DNA from 2 places in the Staphylococcus arlettae genome. Region 1 is predicted to be linked to the other one. Evidence: predicted binding sites of a transcription regulator. Region 1 holds the regulator's gene; the other holds the start of a gene.
What was found. Region 1 encodes LexA, which represses DNA repair genes until DNA is damaged. Its sites were predicted from a motif close to CGAACATATGTTCG; they were not measured.
Positions count from the first base shown of each region.

Region 2: the regulator LexA is predicted to act here: its motif matches at 2,460-2,473, upstream of uvrB (excinuclease ABC subunit UvrB).

Region 1 is NZ_CP094803.1:1,579,126-1,589,498, reverse strand. Features, by position in the region: gene MUA37_RS07820 (Cof-type HAD-IIB family hydrolase) at 1-174, shown strand, start outside; gene MUA37_RS07815 (hypothetical protein) at 464-778, opposite strand; gene MUA37_RS07810 (amino acid permease) at 944-2,386, opposite strand; gene MUA37_RS07805 (catalase) at 2,609-4,096, shown strand; gene rpmG (50S ribosomal protein L33) at 4,273-4,422, opposite strand; gene rpsN (30S ribosomal protein S14) at 4,744-5,013, shown strand; gene guaC (GMP reductase) at 5,198-6,175, shown strand; gene MUA37_RS07785 (CAP domain-containing protein) at 6,185-7,207, shown strand; gene lexA (transcriptional repressor LexA) at 7,442-8,065, opposite strand; gene sosA (DNA damage-induced cell division inhibitor SosA) at 8,207-8,440, shown strand; gene MUA37_RS07770 (DUF896 domain-containing protein) at 8,526-8,771, shown strand; gene tkt (transketolase) at 8,852-10,373, shown strand, end outside.
Region 2 is NZ_CP094803.1:2,094,052-2,104,424, forward strand. Features, by position in the region: gene uvrA (excinuclease ABC subunit UvrA) at 1-334, opposite strand, end outside; gene uvrB (excinuclease ABC subunit UvrB) at 343-2,325, opposite strand; gene MUA37_RS10280 (CsbA family protein) at 2,622-2,855, opposite strand; gene MUA37_RS10285 (YfbR-like 5'-deoxynucleotidase) at 2,861-3,502, opposite strand; one part of gene prfB (peptide chain release factor 2) at 3,798-4,841, opposite strand; one part of gene prfB (peptide chain release factor 2) at 4,843-4,914, opposite strand; gene secA (preprotein translocase subunit SecA) at 5,165-7,696, opposite strand; gene hpf (ribosome hibernation-promoting factor, HPF/YfiA family) at 7,980-8,549, opposite strand; gene MUA37_RS10305 (ComF family protein) at 8,616-9,287, opposite strand; gene MUA37_RS10310 (DEAD/DEAH box helicase family protein) at 9,280-10,362, opposite strand.

The DNA of each region.
Region 1 (10,373 bases):
TTAGAAGAGGTTATTGCTTTTGGTGATAGTTCTAACGATATATCTATGCTTTCAGTAGTTGGTCATGCTGTTGCTATGGGTAATGCCAATGATGAAGTGAAATCCATTGCTGATGAAGTTACCTTATCAAATGCAGACAATGGTATACCTCATACGTTAAAACAAAAATTATAACCAATGATAGAATTAAAGAAATAAATATGGGAAACACGTTTTACAGTTAAGTCTTAAATAAACAAAACTGTGAAACGTGTTTTTATAATTTAATAAATGATTTATTAGAGCATAATAAAGAGAAAGTTATAGATTTTGTTATTACTGACAAACTAAATTTAATAGTAAAAAACTGACTTCATAACTTGTATGAAGTCAGCGTAGATTAATGGTCAACTGTAACATAGGCAACTAGAAAAATAGAGCTTACTTTATCTCTTAGCAAAATTTATAGTAGTCGTGACTTAAGCTATTTAGCTGTATGTGTCCACTCATTTTTGCCTCGATGACGTTTTACGTGGGCATAAACTTGGTCTGCAGCATAATCTAAATTAGTATAAACTGTAATTGCAAATGCTGATTGATTTTCAGCAAACGGCTCTTCTAAAAACAGTGATTTTAAATGCTCATATAAGTTTTCCATTTGATCGTGTTTAAGGCTACTATATTCTCGTAGAGTTCGCTTAATTAATTGGTCGTGTAGATTTTCTAATGATTGTACAACAATAACAAAGCGTTCTTCTGGTTTGAGTACATCATCGAATAAATTTGTTTGTCCAACCATAATTTTCCACCTCAAGTACTTGATTTTCTTTAATTATACTATATTACGATACAGGTTAAAATAATTGAATACAAAATATTACCAAAGGTACAAATTTGTGAGGGCTAGTTAAGTAAACATAATAAAAGGACAAAACGGGGAAACCGTTTTGTCCTTTACTTAGAGTTATTCATATTTATTATCTAAGTTAATGTCTTCAAGTTTGATAACTTTTGTTTGGAACATAAATTTATGTGTAAGGTAAATAATGAGTAAGATGAATAGTGGTACGATATTTCTTAATAATCCAGCAATATCGCCAGCTATAATAGTACCTACTGAGTTACCAACAAATAAAAATAGTAAAGCTATAATTACCACAATTGGACCAAATGGATAAAATGGAGCTTTATATGGTAAGACTTGTTGCGCATCTTTATTTTGCTTTTTAATAGCCATGCGTAATCGTATTTGTGCTAAAATACTTGAACCCCATACAATGATAACTAAAGAGCCAATGATATTTAATAATGTAAATACGATATTAGATTGAAATTGAGCAAGGACAATAACTGCCAACACAACGATGAAAGTAGTTAATATCGCAGCGATAGGTAATTTTGTACCTTTATTTAAACGTGCCAAAAATTTAGGTGCTAATTTATCATGTCCCATCGAAAATAACATTCGACTTGAAGTATATAATCCAGAATTCGCTGCAGATAATAGTGATGTCAAAATGACAGCATTTATGACTGAAGCTGCAAAAGCGATACCGACACGATCAAAAACAATAGTGAATGGGCTTTGGCTAACAGATTCACTTTCGTTTAGCAGTAATGGATCAGTATATGGGATAATTGCAGCAATAACTGCAATAGACAATACATAGAATAATAAAATTCTCCAAAATACTTGTTTAATTGCTTTTGGCATTGAACGATGAGGATTGTCAGATTCTCCCGCAGTAACAGCTACTACTTCAGTACCCCCAACTGAGAATCCAGCGATTAATAAAACTCCCAAAAAGCCTGACAAGCCACCGACAAAAGGTGCTTCGCCGATAGAGTAGTTTGTAATACCATACGTTTTTCCACCTAAAATACCAACTATCATTAATACGCCAATAACAATAAAGATTAAGATAGTTACTACTTTAATTAACGATAACCAAAATTCAGCTTCTCCAAATGCTTTGACTGAGAAAATATTAAGTAAAAATAATATGACTAAAAAGATCATGCTCCATGTCACAGTGGAAAAGAAATGAAATACATCCCAATAACTTAATACGCTAGCTGCAATAATAATATCCACACTTGCAACAAGCGTCCAAATCACCCAATATAACCAACCCATAGTAAAACCTAATGAACTATCTACAAAACGTGTAGCATATGAGCTAAACGAGCCGGAGACAGGATAAAATGTTGCTAATTCTCCAACTGAAGACATAAGGAAATATAACATGATTCCAATAATTAAATATGCTGCTATGGCCCCACCCGGACCAGCTTGTGATACAACGCTACCTGTGGCAACGAATAGTCCAGTACCGATAGCGCCGCCAATGGCAATCATAGAAATATGACGTGAACTGAGACCTCGATTTAATTTATTTTGTTCCATAATAAGGCTCCTATTTACTTTTAAATTTTGTATACACACTATTTTAATGCTTTTGAGAACCACAAGCAAATATTTTTTATAACTTTAAAGCAATAAAGCGTAAAGAGAATTCAGAAAAATGCGATTTTTAATAGTGGTTTTATTGATTTGAACATAGGGTATACATTAAAATATGTAGTAGATAATAATTATTATTATCTGAACAAATAGGGGGTTATTCGTATGAGCGAACGTAAAAAATTGACAGGTCTTTTTGGTACACCAGTATCTGACAGAGAAAATAGTATGACAGCAGGACCAAGAGGCCCTTTACTTATGCAAGACTGGTATTTTTTAGAACAAATGGCACATTTTGATAGAGAAGTTATACCTGAACGACGTATGCATGCTAAAGGTTCAGGTGCATTTGGCACATTCACAGTAACAAATGACATTACTAAATACACGTGTGCAAGCATATTTTCTGAAGTAGGTAAACAAACTGAAATGTTCGCACGTTTTTCAACGGTTGCAGGTGAACGTGGTGCAGCTGATGCAGAACGTGATATTCGTGGCTTTGCATTGAAATTTTACACAGATGAAGGGAACTGGGATTTAGTAGGTAATAATACGCCAGTATTCTTCTTTAGAGATCCTAAATTATTTGCAAGTTTAAACCACGCAGTAAAACGTGATCCTAGAACAAATATGAGAAGTTCTCAAAATAATTGGGACTTTTGGACATCATTACCAGAAGCACTTCATCAAGTGACAATTTTAATGACTGATCGTGGTATTCCTAAAGGATTTAGAAATATGCATGGCTTTGGTTCTCATACGTATTCAATGTATAATGATAAAGGTGAACGTGTATGGGTGAAATTCCACCATAGAACACAACAAGGTATTGAAAATTTACAACCAGAAGAAGCAGCTCAAACTATTGCTTATGATAGAGAATCTTCACAACGCGATTTATTTGAAGCGATAGAAAATAAAGATTATCCAAAATGGAAAATGTATATTCAAGTAATGACAGAAGAACAAGCTAAAAAGCATAAAGATAATCCATTTGATTTAACAAAAGTTTGGTACAAAGGAGATTATCCATTAATTGAAGTTGGTGAATTTGAATTAAATCGTAATCCGGATAACTATTTCCAAGATGTAGAACAAGCTGCATTTGCACCAACTAATATCGTTCCCGGATTAGATTTTTCACCAGATAAAATGTTACAAGGGCGTTTATTCTCTTATGGAGACGCACAACGTTATAGATTAGGCGCAAACCATTGGCAAATCCCAGTAAATCAACCTAAAGGTGTTGGAGTTGAAAATATTTGCCCATTCAGTAGAGATGGTCAAATGCGCATTTTAGATAATAACCAAGGCGGTAGACCACATTACTATCCAAATAGCGAAGGTGCATTTGAAGATCAACCGCAATATAAAAAACCACCATTAGAAGTAGAAGGTACTGCTTATGAACATAACTTCAGAGAAGACGATGACAACTACTTCGAACAACCAGGAAAATTATTTAGACTACAATCTCCTGAGCAACAAGAGCGTATGTTTGTAAATACAGCTAATGAAATGGAAGGAACAACTCTAGAAGTTCAACACCGTCATATTCGTCATTGCTATAAAGCAGATGAAAATTATGGTAAAGGTGTTGCAGCAGCGTTAGGCATAGATATTGCAGACGTTGATCTTGAAGCGAAAGATTAAGTAGTAAAGTTGTAAATTACATTTAACATTAGAACTTTATAGATTAGATATATTTTATAGCAAGTGTGTAATCAAAAATGACATAATTTGATTACACACTTGTTTTTTTATAATAAAAAAATCATCACCAAAGTGATGATTGGTAATGCTTGTCGTATTCAAAAGATAAGAATTACTTATTTTGTTTCACGATGTAATGTATATTTATTTAATCTTGGGCAATATTTTTTCATTTCGATACGCTCAGGATTTGTACGTTTGTTTTTAGTACTAATATAATTACGATCGCCACATTCTGTACAAGCTAATGTAATATTTACGCGCAAAGTTAACACCCTTTCTACAATTAGGAATACTTACGATTTAAAATTTTAGCATATGTCACATTGTTGCGCAAGGGAAAAACGTGCTATTAGGTCACAAAGATATTGAAGATAATGATTTAATGATACACCAACAATTAATTGGACGATGTTAGTATCATTTAAGTTAAGACAGACAAAGATCATAAATCTACTATTATAAATAACAAGTAAATGTCTGCTTGGTTTTGGATTGTAATTATAGATAAAAACTTTCACTTGATATTTAAGAATGATGTGATATTATTAAAACGTAATTATTACGATTTGTAGGAGGAAAGTTATATGGCAAAAAAATCTAAAGTAGTAAAAGAACAAAAAAGAGAAGCATTAGTTAATAAATATTATGACTTGCGTAAAGAATTAAAAGCAAAAGGTGACTATGAAGCTTTACGAAAATTACCAAGAGATTCATCACCAACACGTTTAACAAGACGCTGTAAGGTTAGTGGCAGACCTAGAGGTGTGTTGAGAAAATTTGAAATGTCTAGAATTGCATTTCGTGAACATGCACATAAAGGTCAAATTCCTGGTGTGAAAAAATCTAGTTGGTAATTTAAGACGTAAGTCCGTTTACATTTAAAGTAAAACATTGTATATTATCTAATGGTAATACAGTAATATTGTTCGTGAAAAAACGTTTTCATTATCGAAAGCTGAGTGAATGAGATGTTATATACTGTAAAAACTTACCATTAGTTTTATGTTTTATTATAAATGTTAGGAGTTTTATATTATTATGAAAATTTTTGATTATGAAGATGTGCAATTGATACCAAATAAATGTATTGTGAGTAGCCGTTCTGAATGTAATACAGAAATTAAATTTGGACCGCGAACTTTTAAGTTGCCTGTAGTACCAGCAAATATGCAAACAGTTATGAATGAAGAGTTAGCGGAATGGTTTGCGGAGCAAGACTATTTTTATATAATGCATCGTTTTGACGAAGCGGCACGTATTCCATTTGTTAAAAAAATGCAGAATAAAGGTCTATTTGCTTCAATTTCTGTCGGAGTAAAGGCACCAGAATTTGATTTTGTAAAACAGTTAGCAGCTGAAGCGTTAGTGCCTGAATACATTACAATTGATATTGCACATGGTCATAACGATTCGGTCATTAATATGATAAAACATATTAAAACGCATTTACCTGAGACATTTGTCATTGCAGGAAATGTTGGAACACCTGAAGGCGTTCGTGAATTGGAAAATGCTGGTGCAGATGCTACAAAAGTAGGTATTGGACCTGGACGCGTATGTATCACTAAAATTAAAACAGGTTTTGGTACAGGTGGTTGGCAATTAGCTGCTTTAAACCATTGTAGTAAAGCAGCGCGTAAACCGATGATTGCTGATGGTGGTATTAGAACGCATGGTGATATAGCGAAATCTATGCGTTTTGGAGCATCTATGGTTATGATTGGTTCTCTTTTTGCAGCACATGAAGAATCTCCAGGAGAAACAGTAGAACTTGAAGGTAAGTTATACAAAGAATATTTTGGTAGTGCTTCGGAATATCAAAAAGGTGAACATAAAAATGTTGAAGGTAAAAAAATGTTTGTTGAACACAAAGGTTCACTACAAGATACTCTAATTGAAATGCAACAAGATTTACAGAGTTCAATTTCTTATGCAGGCGGTAAAGATTTGAATTCGTTACGAAAAGTAGATTATGTGATTGTGCGTAATTCTATCTTTAACGGTGATAGAGACTAAAATACGTAGGTGATGAAGATTAGAAAAATATTATTATATAGTTTAATTTTTTTATGCATAGTATTGATTGTGCCAATAAAAGAGTCACCCTTTATGTTAGACGTTCAACAAGAGGTCAAAGCAAAAATTAATGCTTGGCAAACTAATCAGTCATCATCTACGAAGTCACTCAAAGTGCCAAGTGAACAACAATTTGCTTTAAGTAATATTCAAATGAATATGGATAAAGCAGACGTTGAAAATAAATTTGGAGAAGCTAAGAGTGTAACTTCCAATGAATATGGTACGAGTTGGCATACTTATTATACTGGTGATTATAGTAACTTTGTGATGGTCAGTTATTTAGACGACAAAGTCAATGCACTTTATACGAATCAAAATTCAATTACATCACAGTCAAAAATCAAGTATGGTACACCTAAAGATGTCGTAAGAGACAGATTAGGAGAACCAATTACTGAAAAGAAAAAAGGAAATGTTAGATACCAAATTGAGAATGATGAATATGACACATTTCATGAAAATCAAATCTATACAACGGCATTCTATGATAAACATCAAGATAATGGTTTAACAGCAATACTATTGGTAAGTGATCAGCTTGAACAACGATTGCAAGGACAATATGGTGCACCATCTGAAGCATTAAAAGAAGGTTTTGAACGCCAAAACTTTGAAATTGTAAATGCTGAAAGAAAACAACATCAATTATCTACATTGAATTATGATAGTGATGTTTCAGATACAGCAAGAAAACATAGTAAAGATATGGCGGAGAATGATTATTTTGATCATACCAACTTAGATGATGAATCCCCATTTGATCGTTTGAAAGCTGATGATATTAAATTTAATGCTGCAGGCGAAAATTTAGCTTATGGTCAAATGAATAGTATTTATGCACACGAAGGCTTAATGAATTCATTAGGACATAGAAAAAATATCTTACGTTCTAGTTATAATGAGTTAGGAGTAGGCGTCGCTTTTAATAATGAGCGTCAACCTTATTGGACGGAAAACTATACTAACTAATGTTTGGTGATGAAATGTTAGGGTATCTTATAAAGGTAAGGATGAGATGCTAATGACAATACATGAAAAACATAAATCGGAAGATATATTAGAACGAGTAAAAGAAGTTCTAGACAAAAAAGAAGATAAAGATACAAAATAGAGGCTATGCCGTGACGGCATAGCCTCTTAGTTTGTATGTGTGATTACAAGTTATTATGTTAAATAGTGCTGAATGAGAGTGCTTGGAGACTATTACATTTCACGGAATAATCCGACCACTTTACCAAGTACAGAAACTTGATTTAAATAGATTGGGTTCATTGAGCTATTTTCTGGTTGTAATCTATAGCGCGTTTTTTCTTTATAAAATCGTTTAACAGTTGCTTCATTGTCTTCTGTCATAGCTACAATAATATCTCCGTTTTCTGCAATTGTTTGACTACGCACAATCACTTTGTCGCCATCTAAAATACCAGCTTCGATCATACTGTCTCCAACAACATTTAAAATGAAAATATCGCTGTTATGTGTAGAAGTAAAATGTTCTGGTAAAGGGAAGTATTCTTCTACATTTTCCACTGCAGTAATCGGTATGCCGGCAGTGACTTTACCAATAACTGGTACGTGAATTGTATCTTCGTTATTTATTGGTTCTCCAAGTTGGTCGCTGACAATTTCTATTGCACGTGGTTTTGTAGGATCACGTTTGATATAGCCTTTTTCTTCTAATCTAGATAAATGACCATGAACAGTTGAACTAGAAGCTAAACCGACAGCTTCTCCAATTTCACGAACACTTGGTGGATAACCTTTGGATTGCACGATTTGCTTTATATAATCGAAAATTTCATTTTGTCGTTTTGTTAATTCTCTCATAATAGGCACTCCCTAATTTAATTTAATCCAATTATAGCATGAATTGAAATTTGTTACAAACGTTTGTTCGTTTTGTATTGACTAAGAACACGTGTTCTGTTAAAGTATTTTTACAAACAAATGTTCTAGGAGAGATACTATATGAATTCTATCTATATGTCACAAATCAAAACATATTTATTAATACTTGTTACTACGATGCTGTTATGTACTATATTTGTACTAACGGCAGATATAAATAATAATAGAGAACAAACGTACGAAATGACTGATCATAAAATAACTACAGAGCACAAAGAACAAAATAATAATCAATTACAACAAGATTTAAATAGCGAACAAGCATCGAACCAAACGATGGCAGTAATTAAATAATTAGAATGATAAAAAAGAGCGAATGCATTTAGTTCCGCTCTTTTTTTTGTTAAAATTTATATGATATAAATCTATGGAGGTTATTATGACTGAATCAAATGGTGTAGATATTAATAGAATTAATGAATTAGCTAGAAAGAAAAAAGCACAAGGGCTAACTGAAAAAGAAGCGAAGGAACAATCTAAATTACGTAAAGCTTATTTAGAATCGTTTAGAAAAGGCTTTAAGCAGCAATTAGAAAGCACAAGGGTCATTGATCCAGAAGGAAACGATGTGACGCCAGATAAAATCAAAAAAGTATTGGATGAAAAAGACCAAGATAAAAGATAATCTAATTTTTTGTTAATTATAAGTTAAATAAGTTATAATAATATATGAATCATGCTATTTAAGAAAGGAAGTCATATTAGATGTTTAATGAAAAAGACCAACTAGCGATTGATACAATAAGAGCCTTAAGTATTGATGCTATTGAAAAAGCAAATTCAGGCCACCCAGGTTTACCAATGGGCGCAGCTCCAATGGCATACACTTTATGGACACGCCATTTGAATTTTAATCCTCAATCAAAAGATTTCTTTAACAGAGACAGATTCGTATTGTCTGCAGGACATGGTTCTGCATTACTTTACAGTTTATTACATGTTTCAGGTAGTTTAGAATTAGAAGAATTAAAACAATTTAGACAGTGGGGTTCTAAAACTCCTGGTCATCCAGAGTTCAAACATACGGATGGTGTCGAAGTTACTACAGGTCCACTAGGACAAGGTTTTGCTATGTCAGTAGGTATGGCTTTAGCAGAAAAACATTTAGCAGGTAAATTTAATAAAGAAGATGCTAACGTTGTAGATCATTACACTTACGTTCTTGCATCAGATGGTGACTTAATGGAAGGTATTTCTCATGAAGCAGCATCATTTGCAGGACATAATCAATTAGACAAATTAATTGTTTTATATGATTCCAATGATATTTCATTGGACGGAGAGTTAAATAAAGCATTCTCTGAAAATGTAAAAGAACGTTTCGAAGCTTATGGTTGGGAACATATCTTTGTTAAAGATGGTAACGATTTAGAAACAATTGACAAAGCAATTGAAGATGCTAAATCTAGTAATAAACCAACAATCATTGAAGTGAAAACAATTATCGGCTATGGTGCGCCTAATAAACAAGATACAAATGGCGTTCATGGTGCACCACTAGGTGAAGACGAAAGAAAATTAGCATTTGAAAATTACGGATTAGATCCAGAAAAACGTTTCTTCGTACCAGAAGAAGTATATGAAATTTTCCAAACTCAAATGTTAAAACGTGCAAACGAAAATGAAGAAGCTTGGAATAACTTAGTAGAAGAATATAGTTCAAAATACCCAGAATTAGCTGAAGAATTTAAATTAGCTATTAGTGGTAAATTACCAACAAATTATAAAGACGTGTTACCTAAATATGAAGCAGGTCATAGTGGTGCTTCTCGTGCTGATTCAGGTGATGTAATTCAAGCAATCAGTCAAAGCGTACCATCATTCTTCGGTGGCTCAGCTGACTTAGCTGGTTCAAACAAGTCAAATGTTAAAGAAGCAGTTGACTTTACTCCGGAAACACCTGAAGGTAAAAATATTTGGTTTGGTGTACGTGAATTCGCAATGGGTGCTGCAGTGAATGGTATGGCTGCTCACGGTGGTTTACATCCATATGGTGCAACATTCTTCGTATTTAGTGACTACTTAAAACCAGCACTAAGACTATCATCAATTATGGGCTTAAATTCAACATTTATCTTCACACACGATTCAATTGCTGTAGGTGAAGATGGTCCAACACATGAACCAGTAGAGCAATTAGCAGGTTTAAGAGCGATTCCTAACATGAATGTGATTCGTCCAGCTGATGGAAATGAAACACGTGTCGCTTGGGAAGTTGCATTAGAGT
Region 2 (10,373 bases), 510 kb from region 1:
AACGAATATAATCATAAATCTCAGTCACAGTCGCTACGATAGATCTAGGATTTTTACTTGTTGTTTTTTGATCAATTGAAATTGCTGGAGACAAACCTTCAATCGTATCTACATCCGGTTTATCCATCTGTCCTAAAAATTGACGTGCATATGCACTCAATGATTCTACATAGCGTCTTTGCCCTTCTGCATAAATTGTATCAAACGCTATTGATGATTTACCTGATCCTGAAAGTCCTGTCATAACTATCAATTTATTTTTAGGTATTTCTATATCGACATCTTTCAAGTTGTGGGCTCTCGCCCCTTTTACTACTATTGATGGCTCTTTCATACTTTATGTCACCCTTCTGCTTTTAATTCGAATAACATGTCACGTAATTCTGTTGCTCTTTCAAAGTCTAAGTCTTTAGCTGCTTGTTTCATTTCTTTTTCGATATTTTGAATTGTTTTTTCTCGTTCTTTTTTCGTTAATTTTTTCGGTACTTCGGTTTGTTGCTGTTCATTTGTTTCATCTGAATCTACCGTAGCACTAATAACATCATGGATTTTCTTATTGATAGTCGTCGGTGTAATATTATGTTTTTCATTGTAAGCCATTTGTATTTGACGTCTACGCTCTGTTTCATCTAAAGCATATCGCATAGAATCTGTTATCTTATCGCCATACATGATTACTTCACCTTTACTATTACGTGCTGCACGTCCAATTGTTTGTACAAGGGAACGTTCGGAACGCAGGAATCCTTCTTTATCAGCATCTAATATAACTACTAAAGATACTTCTGGTATATCTATACCTTCTCTCAACAAGTTAATACCCACAACTACATCATACGTACCCATACGTAAATCTCGTATGATCTCAATACGTTCTAATGTTTTAATTTCTGAATGTAAATAGTTAACTTTAATACCTGCTTCTTTAAGGTAAGTCGTTAAATCTTCACTCATCTTTTTAGTCAATGTCGTAATTAATACACGTTCATCATTCTCAATACGACCTTGAATTTCACCTAATAAATCATCAATTTGATTTTCGGTCGGACGTACATCAATTTTGGGATCTAATAAACCGGTAGGCCTAATAATTTGTTCGACCATTTCATCGGTATGTTCTAATTCATATGGCCCTGGCGTAGCAGAAACATAAACGAGTTGACGTGTTTTAGACTCAAACTCCTCAAATTGGAGAGGTCTGTTATCAAGTGCACTTGGTAGTCTAAATCCATGATCCACCAAAACTTGCTTACGCGCACGGTCACCATTATACATACCTCTTATTTGGGGCAAGGTAACATGAGATTCATCTATCATAACTAACCAGTCGTCTCCAAAATAATCCATTAATGTGTACGGTGTAGAGCCTAATGGTCTGAGTGTTAAATGTACCGAATAGTTTTCAATACCTGAACAAAAGCCCATTTCTCGCATCATTTCTAAATCATAATTAGTACGTTGTTCTAAACGCTGCGCTTCCAACAATTTATTTTCACTACGTAGTTTTTCTAATTGCTCAGCTAATTCATTTTCGATACGTTGTATTGCTGATTTCATTTTTTCTTCACGTGTAACGAAGTGAGAAGCTGGGAAAATCGCAAAATGATCTCGTTCTCTCAATACTTCACCTGTTAAATAATTCACTTCACGAATGCGATCTATTTCATCTCCAAAAAACTCAACGCGGATACACATTTCTTCACGTGAGGCTGGGAAAATTTCTACAACATCGCCTCTCACTCTAAATGTTCCACGTCTAAAATCAATATCATTTCTCGTATATTGTACATCTACTAATTTGCGCAATAGTTCACTACGATCCATTTCCATACCAACACGTACACTCACAACTAAATCACGATATTCATCTGGATTACCTAAACCATAAATACAACTAACACTGGCAATAATTATAACGTCATCACGTTCAAATAAGGCACTTGTTGCAGAATGTCGCAATTGGTCTATTTCATCATTGATTGAAGCATCTTTTTCAATAAATGTATCGGTAGAAGGTACATATGCTTCTGGTTGATAATAATCGTAATAACTTACAAAATACTCTACTCTATTTTCTGGAAAAAATTCTTTAAATTCACTGTATAATTGTCCTGCTAAGGTTTTATTATGGGCAATAATCAAGGTCGGTTTGCCCACTTCCTTAATTACATTACTCATCGTAAATGTTTTTCCTGTACCTGTAGCACCTAGTAAGGTTTGATGTCGTTCTCCTGCATTCACACCATTGACAATTTTTCGAATTGCTTCCGGTTGGTCACCTTCTGGTTCAAAGTCGGAAACTAATTTGAATGGATAATGTTCCATAGTGACACATTCCTCCTATATATTACGTTTAACGTTAGTTAATTCATTGCTCATACTGTAGATTATTAATTATATCAATTGTTTAAAATCTATTTCACTTGCATACTATTTTAACAGATTCTGTTCGAAATATACAAACATTTGTTCGTTTAAAAGTGATTACTCACCACACATAGAAAAAAAACAAACACAGTTCACACTATGCTTGTTTTGTCTTGTTTGTAATTGAGTTATATAAGTATACGTATAAAACAGCACGCATTGCAATCGAACTGTTTATACATTGTATATACCCGTCAATCTTCATCTTCTTTTTTATGCAATTGTAATTGGTCAATAATCACGTACCCTGCAAGTATGGATACTACATCAATAAAGATAATCCATTCATTATGAAAAAAACCTTTTTGAATCGATGCACCGATTAAGACGAGTACTAAAATTGTACCAACCCATTTACTTCTAGTCACCACACTAAATAAAATGACAAGTATACACGGGAAGAATGATGCGAGTATATACCAAATCATATATGTCACTCATTTCTTTTATTTAAAATTGCCATTGTTGTTTCACGCAATTCAGATTTTGGAATAAATTTCTCAGTTAACATTTCAGGAATTACGTTGTCTATGAAATCTTGTACCGAACTTAAATGGTCAAATTGCATAATTGTTTCTAAAGACATTTCATAAATTTCAAAGAAGAGCTGTTCCGGGTTACGTTTTTGAATTTCTCCGAAAGTTTCATATAATAAGTCAATTTTATCAGCAACTGATAATATTTGTCCTTCTAATGAATCATCCTTACCTTCCTGTAATCGTTCTCGATAAACATCTTGATAAGGTGTAGGTATTTCTTCACTAATAAAAGTGTCTACCATTTCTTCTTCAACTTGAGAAAACAATTTTTTCAATTCACCACTCGCGTATTTCACTGGAGTTTTGATATCCCCGGTGAAAATTTCAGCAAAGTCATGGTTTAGTGCTTTTTCATATAAGCTTTTCCAATCCACTTCGTTGCCGTTATACTCTTCCACAGTTGCTAAATATTGCGCGATTTTTGTAACTTTAAATGAATGCGCAGCTACATTATGCTCAAAATATTTAAATTTTCCTGGTAGTCTGATTAACTTTTCCAAATCGGATAAGCGTTTAAAATATTGATGTACACCCATGACATACGCCTCCTTATTTAAACAATGATTATACTTGCTTTTATTATAACAAACAAGAAAATCAATTTTCATACCAACTTAATTATTAAAGTTACTTAAATTATGCCTTCTATTCATTGATATTTCAAAAATTTAAAAGTGGAAAAGTCATAGCAAGCAATATATTGCTTATTTAATTATTAAATCCATCATCACGTATGTCATCGCAAAGTATTACACTTACATAGTCATTTATCGCTATAAGGTAAATTGTTAATCCTATATTTCAAAGTCTACTGCTGGAGCTATTAATGTATTACTCTTCAGCTTGATCCATTTGACTTCTTAGGTATGCTTCGATAAATGGCCCTATGTCACCATCCATCACAGCATCTACTTTACCTGTTTCTTTATTTGTACGATGGTCTTTAACCATAGAATATGGATGGAAAACATAAGAACGAATTTGACTGCCCCAGCCTATTTCTTTTTGTTCTCCTCGAATTGCTGCCATTTCTTGTTCTTGTTCTTCTAATTTAAGTTGATATAATTTAGATTTTAACATCTTCATAGCAGCTTCACGGTTTTTAATTTGTGAACGTTCATTTTGGTTATTTACTACTATACCTGTAGGGTGATGAGTAATACGTATCGCTGATTCAGTTTTGTTAATGTGCTGACCACCAGCTCCTGATGCACGGAACGTATCTACGGTAATATCATCTGGATTAATATCAATTTCAATTTCTGTATTATTAAATTCTGGAATTACATCACACGATGCAAATGACGTATGACGTCTACCTGAAGAATCAAACGGTGATATACGAACGAGTCGGTGAACGCCTTTTTCTGCTTTCAAATAGCCGTAAGCATTATGACCTTTAACGACTATTGTTACACTTTTCACGCCCGCTTCATCACCGGGTAAATAATCGGCAGTTTCAACTTTAAAGCCTTTTTGTTCACAATAACGTTGGTACATTCTTAATAGCATACTCGTCCAATCTTGTGATTCAGTACCACCAGCACCTGGATGTAATTCTAAGATTGCATTATTTGCGTCATAAGGTCCATCTAATAATAATTGTAATTCAAATTGATCTAAATCACCTTTAAATGCTTGAACTTGCGTTACTAGGTCTGCTTGCATATCTTCATCTTGTTCTTCTGCAAGTAATTCGCGTGTAGCATCCATATCCTCTAGCTGTGATTCTAACTTTCTAAATTCGGTTACTACAGATTTTAGAGCATTATTTTTATCAATGACGCTCTGCGCCGTATTTTGGTCATCCCAAAAGTTAGGGTCAGTCATCATTTCTTCATATTCTTGAATATTTGTCTCTTTTTCTTCTAAGTCAAAGAGACCCCCTAAGTTGTTCTAACTTGTCAGCATTGTGCTCTATATTACGTTTTATTTCTGATAATTCCATAGTCATCGCTCCTAAATAACGTTTTATTAATATTTTAACATAAATTGTCACTTCTAATTATAGTCTACATTGTGTAAGTTTATTCTCCTAGTCCCTCAGTCAATAAATTATTACTGTAATTAGCATTGATGATGCCTCTAACGTTGCTTGTGCATGACACTCTGTGTCATCAATTTCTTGTTTAGTGATAACTTTCAACGATACAAAAGAACCTAGAACAATAATATGCTCCAGGCTCTACACGACAGCATTAAGCACCGTGACAATTTTTATATTTTTTACCACTACCACATGGACAAGGGTCATTACGACCAATATGTTCATCTTTCACAAATGGTTGTGCCTTAGCTTTTTCTTTACCATCTTCTGCTGAAACATGCTCAGCTTTACCGAAGTCTGTTGTTTTATCTCTTTCAATATCATCTTCAACCGATACTACAGATTTCAAGATGTATTTACTCACATCTTCTTCAATATTTTCCATCATGCTATCAAACAATTGATGACCTTCGTTTTGATAGTCACGTAATGGGTTTTGTTGACCATAGGAACGTAAGTGAATACCTTGTCTTAATTGATCCATAGTATCTATATGATCAGTCCAGTGCGTATCAATTGAACGTAATAAAATCATACGTTCAAACTCAGGGAATTGATCGCCAATCTCTGTTTTTTGTTCTACCAATGCAGCTTCAACTTTTTGCCAAACAAGATTATAAATATCTTCACTGTCTTTTCCTTTAACATCAGATACTTTAAGTTCACCTTCATTAAGGAACACATCATCAATGTAGTTGATAAATGGTTCATAATCTGGTTCTTCCTCATCATCATTAATATAGTATGTCACGCTACGTTGTAATGTTGATTGCAACATGGCATTGACTAATTCTGAACTATTCTCGTTATCAATGATATTATTACGTTCGCCATAAATAATTTCACGTTGTTTACGTAGTACATCATCATATTCAAGAATACGTTTACGAGTATCAAAGTTATTACCTTCTACTCGTTTTTGTGCAGATTCTACAGCACGTGATACCATTTTGGATTCAATAGGAGTAGAGTCATCCATACCTAAGCGATTCATCATTTTTTGCAATCTTTCTGAACCGAAGCGGACCATCAATTCATCTTGTAGCGATAAATAAAATCGACTATCACCTTTGTCACCTTGACGACCAGAACGACCACGTAATTGATCATCAATACGACGTGATTCATGTCGTTCCGTACCAATGACTGCTAAACCACCTAATTCTTCTACGCCATCACCAAGCTTGATATCTGTACCACGTCCAGCCATATTTGTCGCAATAGTAATTGCACCTTTTTGACCAGCACCTGCAACTATATCGGCTTCGCGTTCATGGTTTTTGGCGTTTAACACATCATGACGAATACCATGTTTTTTTAGTAAGTTAGAAATATATTCACTTGTTTCAACTGCAACTGTACCTAGCAATACAGGTTGTCCTTGTTTATGTTTGTCAATGACATCATCTACAACTGCATCAAACTTACCTTTTTGACTAATGTAAATTAAGTCAGGTTTATCGACACGTTGTACAGGTTTATTCGTTGGAATTTGTGTCACTGTCATATTGTAAATGTTACGAAATTCTTCTTCTTCCGTTTTAGCTGTTCCGGTCATACCAGCTAATTTATTATACATACGGAAGTAGTTTTGGAAAGTAATTGACGCCATAGTTTTAGATTCATTTTGAATTTTAACGCCTTCTTTAGCTTCAATCGCTTGATGTAAGCCTTCAGAGAATCTACGTCCAGGCATCGTACGACCAGTAAATTGGTCGACAATTAATACTTCTCCATTATTGACCATATAATCAACATCGCGTTGAAGTGTCACGTGTGCACGTAAAGCAGTATTAATGTGACTAATAATATCAACATTCTTAACGTCATAAAGGTTATCGATTTTAAACATACGTTCTGCTTTATCAATACCTTGTTCTGTTAATTGCACTGCTTTAGTTTTTTCATCATAATTAAAGTCATCTTCACTTTTTAACATCTTCGCAAAGACGTTTGTTTGTGTATATAATGACGTTGATTTTTCAGCTTCTCCTGAAATAATCAATGGTGTACGTGCTTCATCAATTAAAATAGAATCGACTTCGTCAATAATAGCGTAATGTAGTGGACGCATAACGCGTTCTTCAGCATAATTCACCATATTATCACGCAAATAGTCAAATCCTAATTCATTATTCGTACTATAAGTGATATCACATGCGTATGCTTCTCGTTTTTCAGCTGTTGTTTTGCTGTTTAAATTTACGCCTACTGACAACCCTAAGAAATTATATAGTTCTGCCATTTCTTCACTTTGACTGCTCGCTAAGTATTCATTGACTGTAATAACATGAACACCACGACCTGCTAAGGCATTTAAATATGTCGGCATTGTAGCGGTTAACGTTTTACCTTCACCTGTACGCATTTCAGCAATATCACCTTTATGGATTGCTAAACCACCCATAATTTGAACACGGTACGGTATCATATTATAGACACGTTTTGAACCTTCTCTTACTAAGGCAAAAGCTTCTGGTAAAATCTCGTCTAATATTTTATTTTGCTTCTGTACATCTTCTTCTGCCTGTACTTTATCTTGAAACGATTTTGTTTTTTCTTTTATTTCTTCATCAGTTAATATAGACATGTCCTCTTCTAACTTGAGAACTTTGTCTGCTAATTTACCAAGGCGCTTTACTTCTTTAGTATTACCATCAGCTATCTTTGATAAAAAACCCATTCTGTTCGCTCCTTTAGCTTAATAACTCTATTACTTACAACAATTTATAATACCATTAATTAGCTTAAAATTACACTTATAGGATTATTGTTATAACTATATTTATATTTACATTTCCTTTGCTGTTGTTAATATACTTTACATTTCATACTGTTCTATATAATAACTCGCTTATCCTAGCACAACTTAGTCTTTGTGCTATCAAATTATTTCATACTAACATAACATAAAAGAAGCGTCCACGATTTAACTTAATCATGAACGCTTCAACACTTATAGTTAGTTATTGTTCTGTTGTTTCTATTAAACCATATTTTCCATCTTTACGTTTATAAACAATACTTGTTCCGTCAGTTTCACGATCTGTAAAAATAAAGAAATCATGACCCAATAAATCCATCTGCAACACCGCTTCTTCAGAATCCATTGGCTTTAAGCTAAATTGTTTAGAACGAATAATTTCGAAGTCATTTTCCTGACTTGTATCATCTAAAGCATCTGCTTTATTATCTTCTACAATTTCAGCAAAAACTTCTTGATCCCCTTTGTCTCTACTTTTACGATTCACACGAGTTTTATATTTTCTTACTTGACGTTCAAGTTTATTATTAATTAAATCTATACCCGCATATAAGTCGTCATGTCTTTCTTCAGCTCTTAATGTTACATTTTTTAATGGAATTGTTACTTCAATTTTAGTAGCTGAGTTTTGATACGTTTTGACTTTAACATGTGCGATAGCGTTTGGAACATTGTTAAAGTAACGTTCGAGTTTACCAATTTTATCCTCAATATAGTTACGGATTGCATCTGTAATAGTGAGGTTCTCTCCGTGAATTTCAAATCTAAACATAGTAATCGACTCCTTTAAAACCTCTATATTGGTAATGTTGCTTACTCTCATAATACCACGTTTACGTTAGCGTGCAAATGTAAAGACATCGAATTTTCTGATTTTTCTTACAAAAAATTTACATGCTGCTTGATGAACAGTAATTCCAGTAGTATAGATGTCATCTACTAACAAAATATTTTTATTAGTAAAGTCCAAATCTGCTGTAATTATAAATGGATTAGGCTGACTTAAACGTTGACGTTTGGTTAAAGATGATTGTTTACGATCATACTGCATTGTTAAACAGTTAGTATATTTAACATGCATACATGCTAACACTGCAGTCACTGGATTAAATGTCCGCCAACGATCTCTAGAGCTATGAGAAGGAATCGGGATAATATAGTCATAATGCATACGCGGTAACTGTATATATCGTGCTATCAATGTACAAAGTACGTAATCTCTGTTGAATTTGTATTGTTGTAACACTGCTTTCATCATTCCTTTGTACTGAAAATTACAATATAGTTGATTGATGCGTTGATAGCGCTTAGCCAACATAGCACAATCCATACATTGGCTTTGATTATCTGATATTGGTTTTAAACAAGTAGTACAACACGCTTTTGTCTGAATTTTACATTGTTGCAAAGCATCGTCACACGCCTCACATATTAGTACAGGACGGGCGTAAAAATTTGTAATCGTTAACGCCTCATTAATTTGCGCATCACACCATAGACAATTAACCATCAATCCATCCACGTTGTTGTGCTATGCGATTCATTCGTTTTAGCGCGTGCTTTGCTTTTAACATCTGTGTAGATATTCCTTGATGATAAAACCAAACATTACCTGTAGGAGCTTCAGTTTTACGTCCTACACGTCCTGACATTTGAATTAATACATGCTGTGTAAAAGTGTGGCTATTTAATACAACAACGTCTAACTTAGCTAGTGTAAACCCTCTTTCTAAGATAGTAGTAGTAAACACGCTAACATATTTCCCTGCTCTCAATTCTTGTACTTTGGTCATGCGTAGTGCATCGTCACTCGACACAAATGCTGACTGTACTAGCACCTTTTGATACGTATGCTCTAACTGTCTTAATAGCTTAATACTATGAACAAATACAAGTGTTATTCTCCCCGCTGCTTGTTGTCGACATAGTAGTCGTACAAGGTTGGTTTGCGGTCGTTGTGGTGTCAATTTAAAATATTGAAATTGTGGTATCGGTAATGGTTGTCGATGAAAACGTGCAGGTAATGTAATTATATTCGAAGCTTTAAATTGTCTTAAAAGTGATTTGGGAGGCGTTGCAGTCATATAAATATGACATCGGTCGTGTGTCGATGCTAACGTTATTGAATGTTGCAATACTCTATCCATTGCTAGTGGAAACGCATCTACCTCATCTACAATAACTAGTTGAAAATGCTGTTTAAAACGTAGCAATTGATGCACAGTAGCAATAACAAAATGACCATTAAATCGTTGAGGTTGCCCTCGATACAGTACATCTATGCATTCTTGTTGAAATGCTGCTCGTAACCTCAGAGTAAGCTCTATAACTACGTCAGTGCGTGGTGATACTACTGCAACATTTAGTCCTTGTTGCCTTGCATATTGCAATGCTGGAAACATCATTTCTGTTTTACCCGCTCCAGTCACAGCGTGTAACAGTTGATCTTGCCTTGACTTAACAGCTTCTAATAACGCTGTTGCACCATAATGTTGTTGTGGAGATAACTTAAAAGGTATATTAAATTCTGCAGATGTAGCTACATTATATGTTTGTGTTATATAAACATCCGACAGACTATCCATACGTCCTAATT